DNA from 2 places in the Streptomyces lusitanus genome. Region 2 is predicted to be linked to the other one. Evidence: riboswitches for the same ligand, from Rfam matches in the RefSeq annotation. Region 2 holds a riboswitch; the other holds the start of a gene.

Region 1 (4,204 bases), on a different contig from region 2:
TGCAGCTGGCCGAACTCGGGCCAGGTGACCGGCTCCATCTCGGTGGTCGCGTTGAGCTTCATGGTGCAGGAGCCCAGCGGGATCATGCCGCGGTCGAGCGCGTAGTCGCGGTCGGCGAGGCGGCGCAGGTAGCGCAGCATGGCCGTCTCGGAGCGGTGCTGGTGGAACACCGGGTGGGTCAGGTAGTCGTCGGTGCGCAGCAGCGCGTCCGGCAGGGCGTCCGCCGCGGCGGCGTCCAGGGCTGCGACGTCGGCCTCGACGCCGAAGGCGCGCCAGACGGCGGCGAGCTGGTCGCGGGTGGTGGTCTCGTCGCAGGCGAGGGAGACGGTGTCCGCGTCGACGAGGCGCAGGTTCACCCCGTGGTCGCGGGCGGCAGTGACGACCTCGGCGGCCCGGCCGGCGACCCGCACGGTGAGGGTGTCGAAGTAGGAGCCGTGGACGATCTCGGCGCCGCCGGAGCGCAGCCCCTCGGCGAGGATCGCGGCGTAGCGGTGGGTGCGCCGGGCGATGGTCCGCAGGCCCTCGGGGCCGTGGTACACGGCGTACATACCGGCCATGACGGCGAGCAGCACCTGCGCGGTGCAGATGTTGCTGGTGGCCTTCTCACGGCGGATGTGCTGCTCACGGGTCTGGAGCGCCAGGCGGTACGCCTTGTGGCCGTCGGCGTCGACGGAGACGCCGACAAGGCGGCCGGGCAGGCTCCGGGCCATCTTGTCCTGGACGGCCATGTAGCCGGCGTGCGGACCGCCGAAGCCCATCGGGACGCCGAAGCGCTGCGTGGTGCCGACCGCGATGTCCGCGCCCAGCTCGCCGGGGGACTTCAGCAGGGTCAGGGCGAGCAGATCGGCGGCGACGGTGACGAGAGCACCGCGCTCGTGCGCCTGGTCGATGACCGGCTTGATGTCACGGACGGCGCCGGACGCGCCCGGGTACTGGATCAGGACGCCGTTGATCTCCCGGCCGTCGAGCTCGGCGGGGATGCCGTCGCTCAGGTCGGCGACGACGACCTCCACGCCGGTCGGCTCGGCGCGGGTCTCGATGACGGCGACGGTCTGCGGCAGCGCGTCCGCGTCGACCAGGAAGAGGCCCTTCTTGTTCTTGCCCATGCGCCGGGACAGCGCCATCGCCTCGGCGGCCGCGGTGCCCTCGTCGAGCAGGGAGGCGCCGGACGTGGGCAGGCCGGTGAGGTCGGCGACCATCGTCTGGAAGTTCAGCAGCGCCTCGAGCCGGCCCTGCGAGATCTCCGGCTGGTACGGCGTGTACGCCGTGTACCAGGCGGGGTTCTCCATGACGTTGCGCAGGATCACCGGCGGGGTGAAGGTGCCGTAGTAGCCCAGGCCGATCATGGAGCCGAGGACCTGGTTGCGGCCGGCGAGGTCGCGCAGCTCGGCGAGCACCTCGGCCTCGCTGCGGGCGCCGGGCAGGTCCAGCGCGTCGGCGTTCTTGATCACGTCGGGCACGGCGGCGGCGGTCAGCTCGTCGAGCGAGCCGTAGCCCACCTGGGCCAGCATCTTCGCCCGGGCTTCGTGGTCGGGGCCGATGTGGCGCTGCTCGAAGGGGATTCCCTGTTCGAGCTCGGAGAGCGGGGTACGGGGGGCAGTCATTGAGGAGGCCTCCTGGTCCGACGACCTTCGAGGGGCACCACGACACGGGTGCCCGGACGGCCTCCCCCTCTGTCATCTCAACCTGAGAGTTTCACCGGCACGCCTGGGGCGGACCGGTTTTCACCGTCGGTGAGAGCGGAAGCCGTCGACACCCGCCCTGCTTTCCAGAGTGACCTCGTCCGTGCGGTACGTGTGCCTGAGAGATTCCGGGGAGGATTTGCTCCTTCGGCGCCTCCGGTGGTGCCTGGAGGACTCTCCCGCACGGGGTCAGCAGCCGTTGTCAGCGTACCAGCGAGGTCCGGACCCCGGCTTTCGAGTGGCCGTTCCGCCGATTGTGCCTTTTTGTGGTGCTTACGGATGAGTTTGCGAGGAGTGGAGGGCCTGTGCAGACCGACATCGACCCGCGTCACCTCATCGGCCGCAAGGCGTACGACCGCAACGGCACGCGCATCGGGACGATCGACGAGGTCTACCTCGACGACGCCACCGGTGTGCCGGAGTGGGCGGCGATACGCACCGGCCTGTTCAGCCGGGACGCCTTCGTGCCCCTGGAACCCAGCGAGCTGGTCGACGGGGCGCTGCACGTGCCGTTCGAACGGTCCCTCATCAAGGACGCCCCCGACTTCGGCGTCGGCCGCCATCTGTCGCCGGAGCAGGAGCTCCAGCTGTACCACCACTACGGCCTGGACGTGGGCTCCCCGCCCCCGCTCCCCGACCACGACTTCGGCAAGCTGGCAGGCCAGGAGGAACACACCTGACACCCGGCCACCCCGCGCCCCTTCAGGGGCGCGGGGAGGCTGGCGCCCCTTCAGGGGCGCGGGGAAGCTGGCGCCCCTTCAGGGGCGCGGGGAAGCTGGCGCCCCTTCAGGGGCGCGGGGAACTGCGCGCTCAGCCCCCGCCCTCGGCCCGCCGACAACGACACCGAACCCACCCGGCCCGGGAACCACGGGCACCGAACACCCCGTGACAGCCACACCCCAAAGGGGCGCGGGGAACTGCGCGCTCAGCCCCCGCCCTCGGCCCGCCGACAACGACGCCGAACCCACCCGGCCCAGGGCTCACGGGGTGCAAACCGCCCCGTGACAGCCACAGCCCAGCCGGCAGGCTCACCTCACCCCACCCCCTCCACCAACGGCAACGGCTCCGCCGCCTCAAGCGCCGGGTCGTCGACCCAGAACGTCTTCACCCGGCCCGGCGCCGACACGGGCGTCTCGAAGCGAACCGTCACACGGCCCAGCCCACTGCCCTGCACCCACCCGTGCCCGTACTCGGCGTGCCGGACGTCGCACCCCGCGGGCCAGCGCCGTTCGGCGGGTTCCTCAGGGCGGGCCTCGGAGGCCGGCTCAGGTTCCTCACCCTCCCGCGCCGCGTCCTCCCCCGTACCCCCCGCCGCCTGGGCGAACAGATCCTCCTGCGTGTAGTCGGCCAGCCCGCTGACCCCGACGCCGAGCAGCCGTACGCCGCCCGTGGTGTCCACCGAGTCCAGGAGCCGCGCCGCCGCCTCCCGGACGACCGCCGGGTCGTCGGTGGGCCCCCGCAGCGTCTCGGACCGGGTCAGCGTGGAGAAGTCGTACCGCCGGACCTTCAGCACGATCGTGCGGCCGGACAGGCCGGCCCCGCGCAGCCGGCGCACGCAGCGGTCCGCGAGCCGCGCCACCTCCGTGCCGACCCGCACCCGGTCGTGGATGTCCACGTCGTACGTGTCCTCGACGGACACCGACTTCGTCTCGCGCTCGGCGACGACGGGCCGGTCGTCGCGGGCCAGCGCCATCGCGTACAGCGCGTGCCCGTGGGCCTTGCCCAGCAGCCGCACCAGCTCGTCCTCGCCCGCCTCGGCGATCTCACCGACCGTGTGGATGCCGGCCCGCCGCAGATGATCACCGGTGGCGGGTCCGACGCCCGGGAGGGTCCGCACCGGCATCGGCTCGAGCATCGCCCGCTCGGTCCCGGGCTCGATCACGACGAGCCCGTCCGGCTTCGCCTGCTCCGAGGCGATCTTCGCCAGCATCTTGGAGGCGGCCAGCCCCACGGAGCCGGTCAGTCCGGTGACCGCCCGGATGTCGGCGCGCAGCTTCGTGCCGACGAGCCGCGCCGACCGCTCGTCCCACGCCGTGCCCCCGGCCTCCAGGTCGACGAACGCCTCGTCGAGGCTGAGCGGCTCCACCAGCGGCGACAGGGCGCGCAGCAGCGCCATCACCTGGTCGCTGATCGAGCGGTACAGCGCGAACCGGGGCACCAGATACGCGGCGTTCGGCGCGAGCCGCCGCGCCTGGGACATGGGCATCGCCGAGTGCACGCCGAGGACGCGGGCCTCGTAGGAGGCGGTGGCGACCACACCACGGGGCCCGAGTCCTCCCACGATCACGGCCTTGCCGCGCAGACTCGGCTTCGACGCCTGCTCCACCGAGGCGTAGAAGGCATCCATGTCGAGATGCAGGATCGTGGGAGCGGATCTCACGTCTCCGATGCTGCCCTATGCCACTGACAACGCCCTCGTCGGACCGCGCCCCGGGCGGCACGGCCGCGCAGGAACCGCGGTCTCAGACCGCGCGGTTCCTGCGGCGGGCCAGCTCGTCCATCGGGTTGTGCCCGATCAACGT
Region 2 (4,204 bases):
GTGCGCCATGTCGACCATGAGGTACGCGCCGACCTCGTCCGCGATCCGGCGGAACGCGGCGAAGTCCAGCTGACGCGGGTACGCCGACCAGCCGGCGACGATCAGCTTCGGCTTGTTCTCCTTGGCGAGGCGCTCGACCTCGGCCATGTCGACCTGGCCGTCGTCGCCCACGTGGTACGCGACCACGTTGTAGAGCTTGCCGGAGAAGTTGATCTTCATGCCGTGGGTCAGGTGCCCGCCGTGCGCGAGGTTCAGACCCATGATCGTGTCGCCGGGCTTGAGCAGCGCGAACATCGCGGCCGCGTTGGCCTGGGCGCCCGAGTGCGGCTGGACGTTGGCGTGCTCGGCGCCGAACAGCTCCTTCACCCGGTCGATGGCGATCTGCTCGATCACGTCGACGTGCTCGCAGCCGCCGTAGTAGCGGCGGCCGGGGTAGCCCTCGGCGTACTTGTTGGTGAGGACCGAGCCCTGGGCCTCCATGACCGCGACCGGGGCGAAGTTCTCCGAGGCGATCATCTCGAGGGTGGACTGCTGCCGGTGCAGCTCTGCGTCGACCGCGGCGGCCACCGCCGGGTCGAGCTCGTGCAGAGGCGTGTTCAGAAGCGACATGCGGTTAGGCTCCTCAGCCCGCGACGAACGCGTCGTACTCGGCGGCGGACAGCAGGTCGGCCGGCTCCTCGGCGACCCGCACCTTGAACAGCCAGCCGCCCTCGAAGGGGGCCGAGTTCACCAGCGCCGGGTCGTTCACGACGTCCTCGTTGACCTCGGTGACCTCGCCGGAGACGGGGGAGTACAGGTCGCTGACGGACTTGGTGGACTCCAGCTCGCCGCAGGTCTCGCCCGCGCTCACGGTGTCACCGACCTCGGGGAGCTGCACGAAGACCACGTCGCCGAGCGCGTTGGCCGCGTGCTCCGTGATGCCGACCGTCGACACGCCGTCCTCGGCGGCCGACAGCCACTCGTGCTCCTTGCTGTAGCGCAGCTGCTGGGGGTTGCTCATGGCCTGAATTCTCCTGTACGCGGGAAACTGCTGGTGAACGGGGACGGCGCGGAACACGGCCGGACGGGTGGAACGCCCGCGCCGCACACACGCGCGAGAACTGCCGAGGACTGCCCGGAGGCTGTCTACGACGGTGTCACTTCTGCCGCTTGTAGAACGGCAGCGCCACGACGTCGTACGGCTCGTGGCTGCCGCGGATGTCCACGCCGACGCCCTCGGTGCCCGGCTCCGCGTGGCGCGCGTCGACGTAGGCCATGGCGATCGGCCTGCCCAGGGTGGGGGAGGGGGCGCCGGAGGTGACCTCGCCGATCTTCTCGCCGCCGGCCACCACCGCGTACCCGGCGCGCGGCACCCGGCGGCCGTGGGCGACCAGGCCGACCAGGACGCGCGGCGGGTTCTGCGCGGCGCGCTCGGCGGCCTCGGCGAGGGCGGCGCGGCCGACGAAGTCGCCCTCCTTCTCGAACTTCACCACCCGGCCCAGACCGGCGTCGAAGGGCGTCAGCGAGGTGCTCAGCTCGTTGCCGTACAGCGGCATGCCCGCCTCCAGGCGGAGCGTGTCCCGGCAGGACAGGCCGCACGGCACCAGACCGTGGCCCTCGCCCGCCTTGGTCAGCGCCTGCCACAGCTCCACGGCGTGCTCCGGCTTCACGAACAGCTCGAAGCCGTCCTCGCCGGTGTAGCCGGTGCGGGCGATGAGCGCGGGGACCCCGGCCACGGTGCCCGGCAGGCCGGCGTAGTACTTCAGGCCGTCCAGGTCGGCGTCGGTGAGGCTCTGGAGGATCGCCGGGGACTCGGGGCCCTGCACGGCCAGCAGCGCGTACGCGTCGCGGTCGTCGCGCACCTCGGCGTCGAAGCCGTCGGCCCGCTCGGTGAGGGCGTCCAGCACGACCTGGGCGTTGGAGGCGTTGGCCACGACCATGTACTCGGTCTCGCCGAGCCGGTAGACGATCAGGTCGTCCAGGATGCCGCCGTCCTCACGGCAGATCATCGTGTAGCGGGCGCGGCCCGGCTTCACGCCGGAGATGTTGCCCACCAGCGCGTGGTCGAGGAGCGCGGCGGCCCCCGGGCCGGTGACGGTGATCTCGCCCATGTGCGAGAGGTCGAAGAGGCCGGCCCTCGTGCGCACGGCGTTGTGCTCGTCGCGCTCGGAGCCGTAGCGCAGGGGCATGTCCCAGCCGGCGAAGTCGGTCATGGTCGCGCCGAGCGACCGGTGCAGGGCATCGAGCGCGGTGCGACGGGGTTCGGTACTGCTCATCGGTCGGTCTCCCAGGGGGCATGACGGCGAGGTCGTTCCTCCCCATCTGTCATCGGAACCTGAGAGGTTCGCCATGACCACCGGCGGACGGGGGCCAGGACTTGCACCTTGGGTGGGGCAGCCGGAGCACTGCGACGGCGGCCCGCTTTTCAGATGTGCCTCGCCCGCGCGGTAACGGTGCCTGAGAGATTCAAGGGAGGGACTTGCTCCTTCGGCGCCCCGGCGGCACACGGTGCCGGGGACTCTCCCGCGCGGATTCAAACGGCCGGTATGCAGTTAGGCGCGCACATCATTGCACGCATCGCGGGACACCGTCAGGGGGACCCTTGCCGGGGGTGCACCGCTCGTGCAGGCTCGGTCACAGGGAGCTGTGACAGGCCTGTAGCGGTATGAGCACGCAACCGAGAGCGACCCGGCATTACCTTCTCTTTACACGCGGCGGGGACGGGACCTTCATATCCGGCCCCAGGGGAGGACGACCACGGTGAACAGGCCCACGGCGTACGCCGGCACCACAGGCGTCGCGCTGCCCCGGCAGCACGCGCTCCGGGCCGGTGGCGCCCGCGACGCGGCGCCCGCCCCCCTCGTCCAGGATCTGCGCGCCCGCTCCGGCCGCAGCCCGCGCGCCCTGCTCTTCGGCCCCCGTGACCTCGTCGTGGTCACCGGGCTGCCCGGCAGCGGCAAGTCCACGCTGATGCGGCGCGCGGTGCACGACGCCCGCGTCGACTCCCAGGACGCCCGCGACCGCTGGGACCGCCGTATGCCCCGCCTGCTGCCCTACGCGGTCTACCGCCCGCTGGTCCGCCTCGCCCACTACGCGGGACTGCGCCGCGTGCTGCGCTCCGGCCGGCCGGTCGTCGTGCACGACTGCGGCACCCAGGCCTGGGTGCGGCGCTGGCTGGCCCGCGAGGCCCGCCGTCGCGGGGCCGCACTGCATCTGCTGGTGCTGGACGTCCCGGCCGAGGAGGCCCTGGCCGGCCAGCTGGAGCGGGGCCGGGGCGTCTCGCGGTACGCCTTCCGGCGGCACCGCACCGCGTGCGGCCGGCTGCTGGAGGCGGTGGAGTCCGGCCGGGTGCCGGCGGGCTGCGCCTCGGCGGTGCTCGTCGACCGGGACGCCGCGGACGCCCTGCGCCGGATCGGCTTCGCCGGCTGACCGGCTAGCCTTTCCGCCAAGCAGTGGTACCAGGCAGACGGTGGGCGACAGATGGACTTCCCGGCGGACATCCCGGACCGGACGCACTTCCACCCGCACGGCGGGTGGCCCGGCAACGAACTGGAGGAGGCGCTCTCCGCCTCCCTCGGCGTCCCCTCGGCGGGGGCACGGATCGTCGAGGTGCTCGGCCGCAGCTTCCTGTGGGTGCCCCTGCCCAACGGCGGCGGCCCGCACAGCGGCCCCCTCGACCTGCCCACCATGGACCTGGACGGCCAGGTGTACGTGCCGGTCTTCAGCTCCGAGGAGCAGTTCCGCCAGGTCGTCGGCTCCCACATGGGCTGCACCATCGCGCCCGCCGTGGAGTTCGCCCGCGGACTGCCCCCGCAGGCCGGCATCGTGGTCAACCCGGGCGGCACGGTCGCCGTCCCGCTGCCGCCGGCCGCGGTGGCCGACCTGTGCCGGGCCGGGCGCTCCCCGCTGGACGGCCCGGCGGGCGGCGGCCGGGTCCGGCTGTTCGAACCGGACTGGCAGGACGACCCGGTGGACTTCCTCGCCGCCGCCTCCCAGGAGTTCGAGGCCCTCGGGGTGGTGGCGACCGCCCGCCGCTGCCTGGCCGCCATCGAGACGGCCGACCCGGTGCTGTTCGTCGGCGTGGAGCTGCTGCACTGGGAGGGCGACCCCCGCGCGCTGCCGCTGGACGCCCTCGGCCGCGCCCTGGGCCGCAGCCCCGCCCGCTGGCCGGTCAACCTCGTCGTCCTCGACGTGGCCCAGGACCCGGTCGCCGACTGGCTGCGCC

Evidence for each region. A riboswitch is a leader RNA that binds a small molecule or an ion and turns the genes downstream of it on or off. The one in region 2 is predicted to bind glycine.
Region 1: linked by a shared signal. The riboswitch ahead of gcvP (aminomethyl-transferring glycine dehydrogenase) and the one ahead of gcvT (glycine cleavage system aminomethyltransferase GcvT) in region 2 are both predicted to bind glycine.

What each region holds. Positions count from the first base shown of each region.
Region 1 covers NZ_JBHRWL010000015.1:450,749-454,952, forward strand. Annotated here, with positions in the region: gene gcvP (aminomethyl-transferring glycine dehydrogenase) at 1-1,604, opposite strand, end outside; glycine riboswitch at 1,779-1,874, opposite strand; gene ACFOSY_RS22955 (PRC-barrel domain-containing protein) at 1,988-2,362, shown strand; gene ACFOSY_RS22960 (DNA polymerase IV) at 2,716-4,062, opposite strand; gene ACFOSY_RS22965 (MerR family transcriptional regulator) at 4,145-4,204, opposite strand, start outside.
Region 2 covers NZ_JBHRWL010000031.1:66,781-70,984, reverse strand. Annotated here, with positions in the region: gene glyA (serine hydroxymethyltransferase) at 1-609, opposite strand, end outside; gene gcvH (glycine cleavage system protein GcvH) at 623-1,000, opposite strand; gene gcvT (glycine cleavage system aminomethyltransferase GcvT) at 1,137-2,255, opposite strand; glycine riboswitch at 2,292-2,414, opposite strand; glycine riboswitch at 2,415-2,515, opposite strand; gene ACFOSY_RS31550 (AAA family ATPase) at 2,740-3,408, shown strand; gene ACFOSY_RS31545 (enhanced serine sensitivity protein SseB) at 3,460-4,204, shown strand, end outside.